2 regions of the Plantibacter sp. M259 genome follow, and region 1 is predicted to be linked to the other one. Evidence: riboswitches for the same ligand, from Rfam matches in the RefSeq annotation. Region 1 holds a riboswitch; the other holds the start of a gene.

The links. Region 1 has a riboswitch for thiamine pyrophosphate ahead of thiM (hydroxyethylthiazole kinase). Riboswitches for the same ligand answer to the same signal wherever they lie in the genome.
Region 2: another riboswitch for thiamine pyrophosphate. It lies ahead of FGL15_RS21110 (ECF transporter S component); the one in region 1 lies ahead of thiM (hydroxyethylthiazole kinase).

The regions. Positions count from the first base shown of each region.
Region 1 covers NZ_CP040750.1:1,251,613-1,255,007, forward strand. The annotation lists gene FGL15_RS05685 (bifunctional hydroxymethylpyrimidine kinase/phosphomethylpyrimidine kinase) at 1-470, opposite strand, end outside; gene FGL15_RS21445 (hypothetical protein) at 467-604, opposite strand; partial or broken gene FGL15_RS05690 (thiamine phosphate synthase) at 655-1,176, opposite strand; gene thiM (hydroxyethylthiazole kinase) at 1,173-2,024, opposite strand; TPP riboswitch at 2,016-2,116, opposite strand; gene FGL15_RS05700 (DUF1622 domain-containing protein) at 2,177-2,686, shown strand; gene FGL15_RS05705 (HAD family phosphatase) at 2,697-3,380, opposite strand.
Region 2 covers NZ_CP040750.1:3,709,342-3,712,736, reverse strand. The annotation lists gene FGL15_RS17350 (ABC transporter ATP-binding protein) at 1-1,250, opposite strand, end outside; gene FGL15_RS21110 (ECF transporter S component) at 1,253-1,882, opposite strand; TPP riboswitch at 1,919-2,027, opposite strand; gene FGL15_RS17340 (hypothetical protein) at 2,078-2,407, opposite strand; gene dinB (DNA polymerase IV) at 2,417-3,395, opposite strand, start outside.

The DNA of each region.
Region 1 (3,395 bases):
TGCGGCAGGAGCTCGCGCATGGCCGCTTCGGCGTCGCGGTGGAGGAGGCGGTCGCCGCTCGTCGCCACCATCACCGGGTCGAGGACGACGGGTCCGGTCACCGTCTCCTGCAGCCAGGTCGACACGGTGTGGATGATCGCGACATCGCCCAGCATCCCGATCTTGACCGCGTCGATCACCACGTCGTCCGCGACCGCGTCCAACTGCTCGCGGAGGAACCCGACGGGCGGCGTGTGCACGGACCGGACACCCCGGGTGTTCTGCGCGACGAGTGCGGTGACGACCGCCATGCCGTATCCGCCGTTCGCGGCGATGCTCTTGAGGTCGGCCTGGATCCCGGCACCACCGGTCGGGTCGGTGCCGGCGATGCTCAGCACCCGCGGTGTCTCGCGAGTCGTGACAGGTCGTCGACCGTGCACCCGGTTCGAGCTCGACGACGCCGGCGTCAGTGTCTGTTCCGCGGCGCTCATGCCGAGACCTCGGTCCAGGCCGCGCAGAACGCCCGTGCGGCCTCGGCGGGATCGTCGGCGGCGCAGATGGCCGAGACCACAGCGAGACCAGCGGCGCCCGAGGCGTGGAGCTCGACCGTGTCCTCCAGTGACACCCACCGATCGCGACGCACGGGAGCGGGGTCGCGGCGGCGATCGCGGCGAACCCCTCCACGCCGAGCGGTGCCGGGTGGTCCGGCTTGGTCGTCGTCGGGCGGATGACGCCGACGCCCAGGTAGTCGACCGTCCCGAGTGGCAGCGCTGCGACCGCGTCGAGGTGCGCCGGGGTGTTCGCCGTCAGTCCCACGATGGCGGCCTGCCCCACGATGCGGCGCACGGCGTCGACCGGGAGATCGCTCTGACCCACGTGGACGCCGTGGACGACGGCACCGGCGGAACGGGCGGCGAGGAAGACGTCCACCCGGTCGTCGACGAGGAGCAGCGCCCGCCCGGCGACGACCTCCGCCGCACGCACGGTCAGGTCGAACAGCTCTCGCGCCGATGCGGTCTTCTCCCGCAGCTGGACTGCGGTCACCCCGCCGTCGACAGCTCGGCGCACGACGTCGAGGACACCGCGATCTCCGCTGGCCGAAGCATCCGTGACGAGGTAGGTGGCGATACCGCGGCGCACGAGCTCGGCGTGCGAACGGGCCACGAGGACCCGGTCCGCGGTGGTCGAGGCACTCACGCGATCACCGCCAGGCTGCGGACGGTGTCGGCATCGAGGAGGTGGAGGTGGTCGAGGAAGGCGGGAGCGAAGGAGCCGGGGCCACGGCTCTCCGCGGCCGCCAGCTGCGCGGCGACCGTGTACGCGGTGGTCGCCGCGACCGTCGTCAGCAGCCGGTCGTCGTCGAGTGACGCGAAGGCGGCGAGCACGGCACCGAGGGCACAGCCACCGCCCGTCACGAGGGTGAGCCAGGCGTGCCCGTTCGAGCAGCGGACGATGCGCTCACCGTCGGTGATGACGTCCGTCGGGCCGGAGATCGCGACGACGGCACCCGAGGTGCGGGCGATCGCGGTGGCCGCCTCGACCGCGCTGTCGACCGAGTCGGTGCTGTCGACCCCGCGACCACCGGCGCCCAGTCCGGCGAGCGCGATGATCTCGCTGGCGTTGCCGCGGACGATCGTCGGCCGGAGGGCGAGGAGTTCGGCGGCGAGCGCCGTCCGCACCGGCAGGAAGCCGACGGCGACGGGGTCGAGTACCCACGGGGTGCCGGCGTCGTTCGCGGCGGTGGCGGCCTCGACCATGGCCTCGCGCTGCTCAGCCTGCGGCGTGCCGAGGTTGAGGAGCACCCCGGAGGCGATGCGGGCGAACGGTCCGGCCTCGGTGGGGATGTCGGTCATCGCCGGGGCGGCGCCGATGGCGAGCAGGACGTTCGCGGTGAAGTTCGTCACCACGGCGTTCGTGATCGATTGGACGAGCGGCGTGCGCTCGCGCAGGCGGTCGAGGAGGTCCCCGGACGCGCTCGCGAACTCGCCGACGGACGAGTCGTCGGTGGACGGGTGGGCAGACTGCTGCGGTGTGCGAATGCTCATTCGCGACATCCCTTCGCTCGGACTAACGAGATCAGGTTCGACGGGTGTGTTCTCAGCCGATCGTCGTGGGATCGGCACCCCGTGTCACTCGCGACCACCCTAGCGGGTCGGCCCGGCTTCCCGTCCAGCGGGCGGGCGAGGATGATGGAGGGATGGACTTCTTCGAGCTGGTCACCATCGTCTTCGAGGTCGCCGGTGTCGGGGCGATGGTCGTGGGCTTCGTGATCGCCGTCACCCTGTCGGCCCGACTGTGGTGGAGCACGCGCGACGGCGCACGGGCCTTCCGGATGCTGCGGGAGACGATCGGCTCGGTCATCCTGCTCGGGCTGGAGATCCTCGTGGCCGCCGACCTCGTGAAGACGGTCACGTCGACGCCCTCGCTGACCGACGCACTCGTCCTGGCGATCATCGTCGTCATCCGCACCCTGCTGAGCTTCTCGCTGCAGATCGAGATCGAGGGCACCCTCCCCTGGAGGCGCCTGGCGACGACCGGCCCACAGCTGTTCGATCGGGCCGTCAAGCGCGGCGGCGAACGCACGCGACGTCGCGCCGAGGAGCAGGACGCCTCGGCGTCACCCGACGCGGCACCGGCGCCGATCGTCACGACGCAGCCCGTCCCCGACGATGAGGACGGCTTCCCGGAGCTCCGCAGTCGCAGCTAGCGCGGCACGGCTAGCGAGCCGCGGAGGTCGCCCAGGTGTCGCGGATGAGGTCTGGCAGCAGGCGCATGTCGTCGAAGACGTGGGTGCCGTCGCCGACGAGCCGCTCGGCGGGCGTCATGCCACCGGCGTAGGCGTAGACCGTCATGCCGGCCGCGCGTGCAGCCAGCACGCCGACGACGCTGTCCTCGATGACCGCGCACCGCTCGGGGGCCGTGTCGAAGTCGGCGGCGGCGTGGAGGAAGAGGTCGGGTGCGGGCTTGCCGACGGCGACGTCGGTCGCACTGAAGATGCGCCCGTCGAAGCGGTCGTGGATGCCCACCTGCCCGAGGTTGCGGACGACGTCGTGCAGCATCCCGTTCGAGGCGACGCACAGCGGCACCCCGGTCGCAGCGATGCCGTCGAGGGCGTCGACGACCCCGTCGACCGCCTCGAGCTCGCGCTCGCAGATGCCGCGGAACATGTCGCTCCAACGCTGGATCCAGTCGGCCTCGAGCGGCTTCCCGAGCCGCTGCTCGACGAGCGTCGCGTAGGTCTCGAGCGAGGCACCGACGAAGAGCTCCCGCACCTCGGCCTCGGTGTAGTCACCGCCGACCTCGTTGAGCAGCTGGAGGTTCACCCGGACGGAGATGCGTTCCGTGTCGACGAGGGTGCCGTCGCAATCGAAGATGACGAGGTCCGGATAGTCGACTGGCATGCTCCGAGCCTAAAC
Region 2 (3,395 bases), 1.9 Mb from region 1:
CGCTTCTGACCGCCAGACAGACTGAACGGGTTCGCCTCGGCGAGACGACCGAGACCGAGCGCCTCGAGGATCTCGGAGACCCGCTCGTCGATGGCGGTCCGGGACCAGCGGAGCGCCTGCAGGCCGACGCCGAGCTCGTTCCGCACGGTCGACGAGACGAACTGGTGCTCGGGATCTTGGAAGACCGTCCCGATGCGCGTGAGCAACTCGGTGGACTTCCAGCGGATCGGCCGAGGCCCCAGCCTGCCGGCGAGCTGCGGAGCGGCGGTCACCGTCCCCGTGATCTCCGACAGCAGTCCCGCCAGCGTGAGCGCGAGCGTGGACTTCCCCGCGCCGTTGGGGCCGACGATGACGGTCGCCGCGCCCTCGGGCACCGCGAGGCGCAGGTGCTCCTGCACCGGCTGGGCGCGCGTCCGACCGACCGCCAGGTCGTCGGTCGTGAGGACCGCCGCTGATGGGCCGGACACCGGGCGAGGGGCCAACCCCAGCGGGATGCCCGGCACCCAGACGCCCGCATCGGCCAGGCGCTGCCCGACGTCGTCGAGGACGAGGTCGGGTGGCCCGTCGGCGAGGACACCGCCGTCGGCGTCGAGCACGACGACCCTGGTCATCAGCTCGCGCCAGATGTCGACGCGGTGTTCGATGACGACCAGGGTGGACGAACCGTCATCGACCAACCGAGCGACGGCGTCCCGCACCTCGGCCACCCCGGCCGGGTCGAGGTTCGCGGTCGGTTCGTCGAGCAGGAGGAGCGAGGGGTGCATGGCGAGTACGCCGGCGAGGGCCAGCCGCTGTTTCTGACCACCGGACAGCGCCGAGGTCGAGTGGTCCAGTGGCAGGTCCAGTCCGACGGCCTCCAGCGAGGCGTCCACGCGGCGCCAGATCTCCTCGCGCTCGACGCCGAGGTTCTCGCAGCCGAAGGCGACGTCGTCGCCGACCTTGGACAGGATCACCTGCGAGTCGGGATCCTGCAGGACGAGCCCGATGCGACCCCTCGCTCGTTCAGGCGGAACGCCGTCCACGAGGAGCGAGCCGTGGGACTCCCCCTCGTCCGCACCGCCGAGGACGCCGGCCAGTGCGTGGATCAGCGTCGACTTGCCGGCGCCGGACGCCCCCAGGAGGAGGACCCGTTCGCCCGGTTCGATCACGAGGTCGAGGTCGCGCACCGCCCAGGCCTTCCGACCGGCATGACGCCACCCCCAGTCCCGCGCGACGATGCGCGCCGGACCGGTCGCAGCCGCTCCCGGCACGATCAGACCTCGCGCCGAGCGTCCCGCCCCGACGCGAACCGACTGAGCGCTCCGGTCGACGCGAGTGCCCTGACGAGTGCCCAGCCGACGACACCGGCGAGGATCGCGCCCGAGACGAGCAGCGAACCGAGGTAGATCGCGTTGAACTCGACACCCTTCTCGAGGTTGCCCGACATCACGAGCTCGAGGAGCCACGCGCCGGCCCCGGCGCCGGCCCCGGCGAGGATCGCCGGAACGAGGCCGAAGCGCTTGTACGCGAGCGCCGCGAACATCAGCTCGGCCCCCAGGCCCTGAGCGAGGCCGGAGTACACCGTCGTGACGCCCCATGCGTTGCCGATGAGGGCGGAGACGATCGCACCGATGGTCTCGACGAGCAGTGCTGCGCCGGGCTTCCGGATGATGAGTCCGCCGAGCACCCCGCCGAGAAGCCAGATCCCGACGGCGATCCCGCCGAAACCGGGCGTGACGGCGCTGGCACCCGCGTACCAGAGTGATCCGAGCGTGTTCCACGCCCAGAAGATGAGGCCGGTCGCGACGCCGAGCACGGCGACCACGACGATGTCGACGACCCTCCAGCGCAAGGTCCGCGACGCAGCGCGTTCAGAGGGTGAGATCTTGGTCGATGCTGACACGATACGTGCCCTTCCTGTAGACGGAAAAGAGCACGGGATAGCGAGAAATGGTCTCCCTGCGCTGGCATGATCCAGATCAGGTTCGACGGTCGAAGGCGAATACCTTCCTCTCAGCCCGGTTCACCGGACTCCCGTGGTGGCACGAGTCTAACCCCTGCCGTGCGCAGTCGCACGACAGGGGTTCGACGGAGAGGGCTACTTCTTGAGGGCCTTGATGAGGCCGGCCAGAGCCTTGCCGCTCACCCAGATGAACGGGATCGCGACGGCGATGAGCGAGATGAGGTTCGGGTCGAAACGGAGACCCTCGTCGGTCTTGATGTAGGCACCGACCGGGATCGAGACGCCACCGCCGCCACCGCCGCTCGGGGCGTCGTCGCCGTCGCCCTCGGAGCCGCCGCCGAAGCCGTAGTACGTCAGCGCGACGGGCACGAGCTTCGTGCCGTCGACGTCCTGCTGCTCCCCGTAGGCTGCGGACACGCCGAGCCCCTTCGCCTGTTCTGCCAGCTTCTCCACGAGATTCGTCATACCGCGAGGCTACCGCTCGGTATCCGCCGGTCCAAGGGGTTGATCCGTGCTCCCAGCACCCTGCGAGTCTCCGCGACTGCCGAGTCCGCGACGCCTCGGCTTGCCGAGGAGGGAGGCGGGAGCGATCGCGAGATCGCCGAACCGGCTCGCGACCCGGTCGATCGTCTGCTCGGCTTCACGCCACTCCTCGTCCGGGTCCCAGAGCCCGGCACCGGCCTCATCGGCGGGGACGAGCTGGTCGACCTTCACCCCGACGAGGCGCACGAGGCGTCCGCCGCGATCGAGGTCGTCGAACAGCGACGCCGCCTCGTCGTAGACCCGACGCCCGACGTTCGTGGCCTCGCCGATGGTGCGCGACCGGGTGACGACGCTGAAGTCCGCATAGCGGACGCGGATGCTGATCGTCCGTCCGGCGTAGCCGCCCTTCCGGAGCCGGATCGCGACGAGGCCGGCGAGATTCAGCAGCTCGCGCTTGAGGATGGTCGGGTCCGAGACGTCCGTCGGGAAGGTCACCTCGTGGCTGACGCTCTTCTCGCGTCGTGCCAGCTCGATGCCGCGCGGATCGATCCCGTTCGCGAGCTCGAGGAGTCGGCGACCAGAGGCCTCACCGACCGCGCGCTGGAGCATCGACAGCGGGGTGGAGGCGAGCTGACCGATGGTCCGGATGCCCCGGTTCGTCAGCTGCTCCTCCGTCCGACCACCGACGCCCCACAGCGCACCGACCGGCAACGGATGGAGGAACGCCAGGGTCTCGTCGGCTGGTACGACCAGCAGACCGTCGGGCTTCGACAGGCCGGAGGCGAGCTTCGCGACGTACTTCGTCGACGCCAGGCCGACCGAGCACGGCAGGCCGGTCGCGTCGAGGACCCGCTGCTTCACGAGCGCGGCGATCGTCCGCGGGCTCCCGAGCAACCGGACCGCGCCGGACACGTCGAGGAACGCCTCGTCGATGCTCAGCGGCTCGACGAGCGGCGTCACCGACTCGAAG